DNA from 2 places in the Candidatus Pelagibacter sp. HIMB1695 genome. Region 1 is predicted to be linked to the other one. Evidence: riboswitches for the same ligand, from Rfam matches in the RefSeq annotation. Region 1 holds a riboswitch; the other holds the start of a gene.

The links. Region 1 has a riboswitch for S-adenosylmethionine ahead of ACTTAX_RS03015 (homocysteine S-methyltransferase family protein). Riboswitches for the same ligand answer to the same signal wherever they lie in the genome.
Region 2: another riboswitch for S-adenosylmethionine. It lies ahead of ACTTAX_RS01355 (O-acetylhomoserine aminocarboxypropyltransferase/cysteine synthase family protein); the one in region 1 lies ahead of ACTTAX_RS03015 (homocysteine S-methyltransferase family protein).

The regions. Positions count from the first base shown of each region.
Region 1 covers NZ_JBNAJT010000001.1:533,477-538,933, forward strand. The annotation lists gene ACTTAX_RS02990 (DUF1244 domain-containing protein) at 1-62, shown strand, start outside; gene ACTTAX_RS02995 (YqaA family protein) at 84-500, shown strand; gene ACTTAX_RS03000 (molybdenum cofactor synthesis domain-containing protein) at 481-981, opposite strand; gene ACTTAX_RS03005 (sulfite exporter TauE/SafE family protein) at 997-1,743, shown strand; gene ACTTAX_RS03010 (putative 2OG-Fe(II) oxygenase) at 1,780-2,370, shown strand; SAM riboswitch class V at 2,462-2,524, shown strand; gene ACTTAX_RS03015 (homocysteine S-methyltransferase family protein) at 2,532-3,437, shown strand; gene ACTTAX_RS03020 (DMT family transporter) at 3,430-4,311, opposite strand; gene ACTTAX_RS03025 (YbaK/EbsC family protein) at 4,308-4,790, opposite strand; gene glnA (type I glutamate--ammonia ligase) at 4,931-5,457, shown strand, end outside.
Region 2 covers NZ_JBNAJT010000001.1:237,718-243,174, forward strand. The annotation lists gene ACTTAX_RS01335 (MerR family transcriptional regulator) at 1-270, shown strand, start outside; gene ACTTAX_RS01340 (50S ribosomal protein L33) at 271-462, shown strand; gene ACTTAX_RS01345 (chorismate mutase) at 464-754, opposite strand; gene ACTTAX_RS01350 (COX15/CtaA family protein) at 798-1,823, shown strand; gene ACTTAX_RS01355 (O-acetylhomoserine aminocarboxypropyltransferase/cysteine synthase family protein) at 1,851-3,179, opposite strand; SAM riboswitch class V at 3,182-3,248, opposite strand; gene rplM (50S ribosomal protein L13) at 3,391-3,849, shown strand; gene rpsI (30S ribosomal protein S9) at 3,851-4,288, shown strand; gene argC (N-acetyl-gamma-glutamyl-phosphate reductase) at 4,322-5,344, shown strand; gene ACTTAX_RS01375 (hypothetical protein) at 5,341-5,457, shown strand, end outside.

The sequences.
Region 1 (5,457 bases):
ATGCAAGGCAGCATATTTATGGAATGCCCTACTCTCAATGGAAAGAAAAATACCAGAAGTAACTTTCTATTCAATTCTAGTTAATGTTTGCCTATTTAAGTCTATTTATTGTTTCGTTTTTAGCTGCAACAATACTTCCTTTTTCATCTGAGGCTATATTAGCAACTTATCTGTTATCAGAAACTTACAACAAATTTTTGTTAATATTTTTTGCAAGTTTTGGAAATATTTTAGGATCTATCTTCAATTGGTTTCTAGGAATTTATTTCTTGAAATTTCAAGATAAAAAATGGTTTCCTTTTACTAAAACACAAATTGATAAATCATCCAGGTGGTTTACAAAGTATGGTAAATGGTCTTTGTTATTTGCGTGGGTACCAATTATTGGTGACCCTATTACTTTTATTGCTGGAACGATGAGAATTAAATTTTTAATTTTTTTATTGCTTGTGAGTTTTGGAAAAATAATGAGATATTTTTTTATTTCTCTTTTAATCTAGGAAACAATTCAACAAAATTACAAGGTTTATGATTAATATCTAATTGATGTTTAAGGATACCGTCCCAAGCATCTGTTACTCCTCCTGAGGATCCTGGTAAGGCAAATATGTATTTACCATTTGATAGAACTGCACAAGCTCTAGATTGAATTGAAGACGTACCAACTGTTTTTAAACTAATAGTCCTAAAAACTTCGCCAAATCCTGGAATATGTTTATCTGCTATTTCATCAACAGCTTCGGGTGTAATATCTCTTCCAGTTAAACCTGTGCCACCAGTTGTAATGATAACATCAATATCTTTATGATTAGTCCAATCTTTTAGAATTTCAACTATATCTTCTTTATTATCTTTACAAATTTTTCTGTCAATTAATTGATGATTGGCCTCTTTAATTTTTTCAACCAAGATCGCACCAGATTTATCGTTATCAATTGTTCTTGTATCTGTTACAGTTAGTAAAGCTATATTTACAATCATAAATAAATTTTTTTAATGATTATACTTACAATATTTTTTTTTATAACTGCAGTATTATATTCAAGCATAGGATTTGGTGGTGGCTCTACTTATCTTGCATTACTTTTAATTTGGGATCTCCCTTACTATATTTTTCCAATTTTAGCTTTGATTTGTAATATTATCGTAGTATCTGGAAATTCTATAAATTTTTTAAAATCAAAGAATATTAATTTTAATTTACTTTACCCTTATTTAATTGGTTCTATACCTTTTGCTTTTATCGGAGCATCTATCTCGATTGACAAAAATTTATTTGAGATTTTACTTTTCTTCATTTTAATATTAGCTGGAATTTTTTTACTTATTGAAAGCAAATCCTTTAACAAACAAAAAATTGAAATTAAAAAAACACCCCTAGTTTTATCAATATTAATAGGATCAATAATTGGTTTAATGTCTGGTTTGGTTGGTATTGGTGGTGGTATATTTTTAAGTCCTATTTTATTTTTGATGAAAGCAGGGCTTCCAAAACATATAACAAGTACTGCATCCTTATTTATTTTAGTAAATTCAATTTTTGGCATAGGAGGACAATTAACAAAGGATATAGTCTTTAACGAATTTTTAAATTACTGGCCACTATTTATTGCTGTCTTAATTGGTGGCCAAATTGGAAGTTTTTTAAATATAAAATTCCTGTCTAACAAAATATTAGCTCTAATGACTGCATGTCTAGTAATTTTTGTTGCTATAAGAATGGGCATAACACTTATAGCATAAGTTGAATTAATTATTTTTTGATATATTTAATCTCTCATGAAAAATTTTAAACCATTTGGGCCTTCAATAGGAAAATCTAAAATTTCTAAAAAATTTTTAGAAAAACTTAACAAAGAAGTTGATACAAAAATCTTCTCAAAATCAAATGATTATAGTTCAAAATTAGCAAGTCAAATTAGAAAAGAAGTTCAAATTTCTAAAAGTTTTATAAAAAAAAATTTGGAAAAAGAATTAATAAAAAATATTAAAATTTTTCTAACCAAAGAAAATATTAAAAAAATTAAAGAAATTAAAATTTTAAACCTATGGGTCGTTAGCCAATACAAAAATGAGTATAATCCTATACATTATCATGAAGGAGACTTATCAGGTGTTGGTTATTTAAAAATTCCAAAACATATGACAAAAAATAAAAATGTTAAAAATAAAAAAATAAGAACAAATGGAACAATTGATTTTATTAATGGGCAAAGAGCTTTTCTTTCAAAAAGTATTTTTAATTTGATACCAAAAACAGGTGATCTTTTAATGTTTCCCAATTACTTAATGCATACAGCCTACCCCTTTAATATTGAGGAAGAAAGAAGATCGTTTTCTTTCAATGCTAAAATAATTTTTAATAAATAATTTACAATTTTTAATAATATTATATAAATCTAATTGCCGATTTGATCCTATTGCGGGCATAAACTGCTAAAATGGAAATTCCCAATAGATCTAATTAGCAAGGTAGTTGAACTATATTGTGCACCTGCATTTAGCTTAAGCACTAAAAAAGTGAGGATAAAATGAATAAGGATTTTTTTAAAACAACAAAAATTTTAGATGGTGGAATGGGTCAAGAATTATTGGCCAGAGGTATGGAACCTAAAGGAACTTTGTGGAGTGCAAATGCTTTAATTGAGGAAAAATACCACGACTTAATACTGGATATTCATAACGATTTTATTAAATCTGGAGCTGATGTAATTGTAACTACAACTTTTACAACGAGAAGAAAAAGATTGAGAGAAAATGGAATAGAAGATCAATTTAAATTCTTAAATCAGAAAGCCTGTGAAATTGCACAAAAAGCTAAATTAAATAATCCTCACATTAAGATTGCGGGAGGACTCCCGCCTCAAGATTTGACATATGAAGAAGACAAGAGAAGTGAAAAAGAAATCACAAAAGATCATTTGGAATTAGCAGAAATACTAAACCCTTCAGTAGATTTTTTCTATTTTGATGTTTGGAGTAGTATCAAAGAAATTAGATGTGGAATAGAAGCTATTAAAAAATTTAATAAACCATACTTAGTTGGGGTTCATATTTCTGAAGGAAACTCTTTACCAAGTGGAGAAAAAATTTCTGCAATTAATTCAATAATTACTGAAAATTGCCTAGGAGTAATTCTAGCATGTGTTTCACCTGAAAATTATGAGAATAATTTAGATGAAATTCAAAAACTTAAAGTTCCATTTGGTTTTAAATTAAATGGGTTTATCACAACTAAACCAATAGGTGGTTACACTTCTCAATATAAAGACAATGATGGATCCAACCCTAATAGTTTTTTAGGTCAAAGAAAAGATTTAGATCCTGAAAAAATATCAATTTTTGCAAAAAAATTTAAAGAAAATGGAGCAACTATTCTTGGTGGATGTTGTGAAACTCGCCCTTCACATATAGAGGCAATAAAAAACATTATTTAAATTTTGTACCTTTTCTTACAAAATAGATACCTATAATAACTGCTATCAATGAAATTATAACTTTAGTAGTAACCAATTCTTTTAAAAAGATATAACTTAAAATAGTACCAAATATTGGAATTAAATAAGATACTTGAGATTGAAAAATTAAACCATTGTTAATTAAAATTCTAAATCTCAATAACCAAGCAATTCCAGTAGATACCAACCCAAGATAAATAACTGAAAAAGTAGAATCTAATCTTGGAACAGTTTTCCAAGGTTGTTCAATTAAACATACCAAAGGTAATAATATAATAGTAGCCCAAATCAAAATTGAACTGGTTACATTTTCATTTTTTTTCTTACTTATCTTTAAAGTTAAAAGACCTCCAATCACATAACAAGTAGCACCTAACAAAATTAATAATGCTGAAGTAAAGTTATTTTCATTAATTAATAAATTATCTGAAAATAAATAAACTATTCCTGAAAATCCAATTAGAACTCCTGTTGTTCTAATTAAATTAAATTTTTCATTTTTGGTGTAAAAATGTCCTAGTACTACTGAGCTAAGTGAAGTTGATGACATTAAAATTGCTGCTAAGTTACTTTGAACAGATTTAATCCCATATGCTATTAAAAAAAATGGAGCCACTAAATTTATAAGTCCAATCATCGCAAACCAGCACCAATCTTTTGAAAATGCCTCGATTTTAATTTGTTTGTAAAAGCAAAGTAGTAGAACTGGAATTGAACCAAAAAAAACTCTTAGAAATGCAATCGTAACAGGTCCAAATGAATAGGTTGCAATTTTAATATTAAAAAAAGCAGATGCCCAAATTAATGCTAGCAACGTTAATAAACTATAATCAATTAGTTTTGGTTCTCTCATTCAATAATATCTTCTGGTGTTCCGTTTGTTATTTCAATTAACTTATTAAAATTTATTTTGAAAACAGCATTTGGATGTCCAGCTGCTCCAAATATATCTGGGAATTTCTCAAGACTTTTATCAATAAAGATTTTACATTGCTTTAAGTGACCTACTGGTGACACTCCTCCAATTGTATATCCAGTATTTTCTTTAACGGCTTCAGGAGATGCCATAGACACATCTTTTTCATTAAGAATTTTTTTTAATTTATTTAATGAGCAACGTTTGTCTCCAGATACTAAACTTAATATATAATTGTCACCTGCCCTAAAAAGTAAACTTTTAACAATGGCACCAACGTTGCAACCTAAAGCTGTAGCGGCATCATTGGCTGTTCTTGCTGTTTTTTCTAATACAATAACATTTAAATTTTGATCGAATGATTTAAGAGCTTTTTCTGCCCTTTTTACCGGTTCTTTATTTAGTATTGATTCCATTGAATTTATTAAATTCTTTAATTTGATTGAGTAGATACACTACTTATGTAAAAAATGCATAGGTGTTATTTATTAAATAAGCATTATTTTTTAACTTTTTTTTGCTAATTAGGCTCCATCAAAATTACATAGGAGACAAAATGAGTGCAGAAAACGTTTTAAAGTTTATTAAAGAAAAAGAAGCAGAATTCGTAGATCTAAGATTTACTGATCCAAGGGGAAAACTTCAACATTTAACTATGGATGCATCAATAGTGGACGCTGACATGCTTAATGAAGGAGTGTTTTTTGATGGTTCATCTATTGCTGGATGGAAAGCAATTAACGAATCTGACATGATTTTAAAACCTGATACTGCAAGAATGTTCATGGATCCTTTCACGTCTCATAATACTGTAGTTTTGTTCTGTGATATTTTAGATGCAATCAAAAAAGATCCTTACGAAAGAGATCCAAGAGGAGTTGCGAAAAAAGCAGAGGAATATTTAAAAGCTTCAGGTATTGGTGATAAAGCGTTTTTTGGACCTGAACCAGAATTTTTTGTTTTCGACGATGTAAGAATTAAAAATGACATGAATGAAAGTGGATTTAAAATTGATAGTAAAGAAGGTCCATATAATTCAGGTAAAGAATATGAAAATGGAAATATGGGACATAGACCTCAAAT
Region 2 (5,457 bases), 300 kb from region 1:
ATAATAAGATTTTGGGAAACACAGTTTAAACAAATCAAGCCAAAAATTCTTAATTCCAATAGAAGATATTATGATGAAAAAAATATTGATCTTCTCAAGAAGATTAAATATTTACTCAAGGATCAAGGAATGACAATTAATGGAGTTAAAAAGATCCTTGATAATGAAGATACTTTAAAGCTTGACGAAATGGCAGATAAATCTATAAAAGCTGAAAAATTAAAAAATAAGTTAACTAAAATATCAAATATTTTAAAAACACTAAAATAAATGGCGAAAAAAACACACGTAAAAGTTAGAATGGTACCAGAAGCTAAACCAGATAGTCCTTACTTTTATTATGTAAAAAAACCTGCAGGTGGCGAAAAAGCTAAAGTAAAATTATCTGCAAAAAAATATAATCCTGATACTAGAAAACATGAAATGTTTGTGGAGAAAAAGCTTCCACCGCACAGTAAATAAATTATTTTTTTTTAAAATTTCTTCTTTCGTAATCAATATAAGACCAAATCATATTTTTCCAAATACGATTAGTTATCTTTGGATCAATGCCTTGTTTTAAGGATTTTGCTTTAATTTTTTTTAAAATAAAATTAATTCTTTTCTTATCTACAATTTCTTTTTTAAATTCTTTAAGCTTTAAAACTTCTTCAACTAGCTTTGTTCTATATTTTATAAGTGATAACAGTTTATTATCTAATTTATCTAGCTTAACTCTTATTAAATCTAGTTTTTTTTTATTATTTGGCGACATTTAATTTATTGGAATACTTAATAATTATTATATTTATCTGAGCATGTACAGTGAGAATAATCATTTAAATAATCAACTTAAATTGTGGATGCTATCATTATTAATTTTAGTTTCTTCAATAATATTGATTGGAGGTTTAACAAGATTAACTGACTCCGGACTATCAATTACTACTTGGGAATTATTTGTTGGTTTTTTTCCACCTTTTACAAATGAAAAATGGTTAGAATATTTTAGTTTATATAAAACAATTCCTGAATATAGCCAACAAAACTTCAATATGACTCTTGATGAATTTAAAGTAATATTTTGGTGGGAGTGGGGACACAGGCAATTAGGGAGAATAATTGGTTTAACAGTATTGCTCCCAATGGTTTATTTTTCAGTAAAACATGGACTTTGGATTATAAAAAAATATGGAATTATTTTTTTACTAGTTTGTTTTCAAGGATTTTTGGGTTGGTACATGGTATCAAGTGGATTAGTTGAGAGAGTAGATGTTAGTCATTATAGACTAGCAATACATTTAGTTACAGCTTTTATAATCTTATCAATTGTATATTGGCAATTTTTAAATTTATCATCCTCTTCAAATCAAACAATTTCTATTAATCTTTTTATAGTAAAAATTTTTTTAGCTTTATTATTTTTGCAATTAATTATAGGTGCTTTTGTATCCGGTATGGATGCTGGTAAAATCTATAACACCTGGCCATTGATGGGAGTTAATTATTTTCCCGATGATAGTAGTTTTAAAGAGTTTTTGAATTTTAAAGTTTTTGATAATCCCTCTATTGTTCAATTTATACATAGAAATTTAGCATACTTAATTGTTATCTTTTATGCCTTAATCCTCTTTAAGGTAATTAACACTGGAAACAAAAAATTATACAAACCCATCACAGTAATTGGTTTGGCTTTAGCATTTCAAATTTTTCTTGGAGTAATAACTATTTTATCTGGAGTAAAAATGTTATTTGCATCTTTACACCAGATAAATTCTATTTTGATAATACTTTCAACTTTGTATTTTATATTTATCTCAAAATATAAAAGACAAATTAATTAATTTCTATTTGTAGACATATAAATAAAATTAACTAACTGCTTTTAAATTACCTTTTGATGATTTGTCTAAAGCTTGATCTAAATCATCAATGATATCATCAATATGTTCTAAACCAATACAAAGTCTAACATATCCAGGGGTTACACCAGAAGCAGCTAATTCATCCTCATTTAATTGACTGTGAGTGGTTGTTGCTGGGTGTATTGCTAAACTTCTAGCATCACCTATATTTGCAACGTGATAAAACATTTTTAAAGCCTCAATGAATTTTTTACCAGCCTCGATACCACCAGCTAATTCAATACCAACTAAAGCACCATTACCATTTTTCAGATATTTTTTTGCTCGACTTGATATCTCTTCATTATGTTCAGTGGCATAAATTACTCTCTCAACAGCCTTATGATTTTTTAAGTACTCTACAACTTTTGCAGCATTATCACAGTGTTGTTTCATTCTTAAAGCAACTGTTTCAAGTCCTTGTATAACACCAAATGCATTATCTGGAGAAAGTGCTGATCCTAAATCTCTTAACAAGGTTACTCTTGCTCGTACTGCAAAGGCAACATTTGCACCTGTTAATTCAGGCACAGCTTTACCCCAAACAACACCTCCATAACTTGCATCTGGTTCATTAAATAGTGGCTGTCTTTTTGGATCTGCTGTCCAATCAAAATTTCCACCATCTACCAGTGCGCCTCCAACTACTGTTCCATGACCTGCTATATATTTTGTTAAAGAATAAACAACCACAGCAGCACCATGTTCAATTGGTTTACAAATTACAGGGGCAGCAGTGTTATCCAAGATTAATGGAATGTTATATTTTCTACCAATATCTGAAACTTCTTTAATTGGAAAAACTCTTAAATATGGGTTTGGTAATGTTTCTCCATAAAAAGCTCTAGTTTTATCGTCTATTGCTTTTTCAAAGTTTTTTGGATCAGAAGGATCCGCATATCTTACTTCTATACCAAGCTTACTTAAAGTATGTGTAAACAACGAAACTGTTCCACCATATAGATCTGTTGAACTGACAATATTGTCTCCAGCTTGAGCAACGTTTAATATTGCAAAAGTAGATGCAGTTTGACCAGACGCTACAGTTAAACTTGCAAGACCACCTTCAAGAGCAGCGATTCTTTTTTCTAACACATCGTTAGTTGGATTCATTATTCGTGTATAGATGTTTCCAAACTCTTTTAACGCAAATAAATTTGCTGCATGTTCAGTGTTATTAAATTGATACGAGGTTGTTCTATAAATTGGAACTGCTACTGAATTTGTAGCTGGATCACTTCTGTAATCTCCACCATGTATCGCAATAGTTTCTGGATTATTTCTTTTTGTACTCATTTTTACTCCTTTTTTAGTGCTTTTGCTTTCTGCAAGGCGCACAATACAGTTCAAATGCCTACCGATTTAAAATTTTATGAAAATTCCATTTTAGCAGTTTTATGCCCGCAATAGGATCAAATCGGCATATGATAAATAGCATATTAGTTATGTTTTACAAGCTAAATATAAAATTGACTTTGAATAATTTAATAGTATTAATCCTCGCACAATGACAAAATTCACAAAAAAAGATCAAGTTACATCATCCTGGTACGAGATAGACGCAAAAAATGCAGTTGTGGGAAGATTAGCGACTGTTGTATCTAATATTATTAGAGGTAAAAATAAGACTACTTATACACCTCATATGGATGATGGTGATTTTGTTGTAGTAAAAAATATCGAGCAAGCAAAATTTACTGGTAAGAAGTTTCAAAATAAAAAGTACTATAGACATACAGGGCATCCTGGTGGAATTAAAGTTACTACACCAGAAAAACTTCATGAAAAAAAACCTGGAGAAACTTTAAAACTAGCAGTTAAAAGAATGTTGCCTGGAGGTGTTTTAGGTAGAAAACAATTAACAAAGTTAAAAATTTATTCAGGAAGTGAACATCCTCATGCTGCACAAAATCCAAAAGTTATAGAATTAGACAAACTAAACAATAAAAACATTGCAAGAAATTAATATGGAAAACGTACAATCAAACATAAAAACTCCAAAATTAAAGTTAGATTTTAAAGATAGTAAGTACGCGACAGGTAGAAGAAAAACTTCAATAGCGAAAGTTTGGTTAAAAAAAGGTTCTGGTAAAATTTATGTAAATGGCAAATTATATAATGAATATTTTGCTGATGAAATTCATAAAATGCAAATTACAAGACCTTTTGAGATTATAAATCAAGCTACAGATTATGATGTTAGATGTAGTGTAAAAGGTGGTGGACCTACAGGTCAAGCAGGAGCAATGGTTCATGGTATTTCTAAAGCTTTAGTTCTCTTTGATGAAAATTTAAAAACAACATTGAAAACTGAAAAGCTTACAACTAGAGACTCTAGAGCTGTTGAGAGAAAAAAACCAGGTAGAAGAAAAGCTAGAAGAAGCTTCCAGTTTTCTAAAAGATAATTTTTTTTACAATTTAAACTGCTATAATAAAAAATGTCTAAGCTTAATGCATTAGTTGCCGGATCTACAGGATATATTGGTGTTCAATTAATCAAGTTATTAGTTAACCACAAATATATTAATATTAGATATCTATGTGGAAATTCGTCTGTTGGAAAAAATATTTCTTATTATGATAAATCTTTATTAAAAAAAAAATTACCTAAAATTGTAAAATTTAATCCTAAATTGTTAAATGGTATTGATGTTGTTTTTACAGCTCTACCAAATGGTGAAGCTCAAGATATAGCAAAAAAACTTAATGATAATATTACTCTAATTGATTTAGCAGCAGATTTTAGATTAAAAAAAGCTAATGATTATTTAAAATGGTATAAACAAAAACATCGTGCTCCAAAACTACAGAAGAAAAGCATTTATTGTTTGCCAGAAATAAATCGTGATGAATTAAAAAATCACAATATTATTTCATGTCCAGGATGTTACCCAACATCAATATTATTACCTCTTGTTCCGCTAATTAAAAAAAAATTAGTTAAATTAGACAATATAATTATTGATTCAAAATCTGGATATTCTGGTGCCGGTAGAGGAGTTCATAAAAAATATAAAGATAAGAATTTATACGAGTCTTTAAGTGCTTATGGTGTTGGTTTTCATAGACATAATTCTGAAATTCATCAATTTTTATGCAAATTTACGAATAAAAATTTTCAATTTAGTTTTACTCCACATTTATCTCCAATGTTTAGAGGTATATTAAGTACAATTTATTTAGATTTAGAAAAAAATATAAATCAATCAAAAATCATCAAAACACTTGAGATGTTTTATAAGGGAGAAAATTTTGTTAAAATATTAGACTCTGATAAACTCTTGAGCACAAATGATGTTATCAATACAAACAATTGCTTTATCACGGTGTGTAAATCAAAATATAAAAATAAAATAATCATTATTTCTGCAATAGATAATTTAATCAAAGGTGGAGCAGGTCAGGCTGTTCAAAATTTAAATAATAAATTTAATTTTCCCGAAAGAACTGCTTTAAAATGAAATATTTGTTAATTATTTTTCTAATTTTTTTATGTAGTTGTTCTTTAAATAAAGATTCTCAGTATTGGACAGAACATCCTGCTGAAAATAAAAAAAATCAAAAAAAAATAACT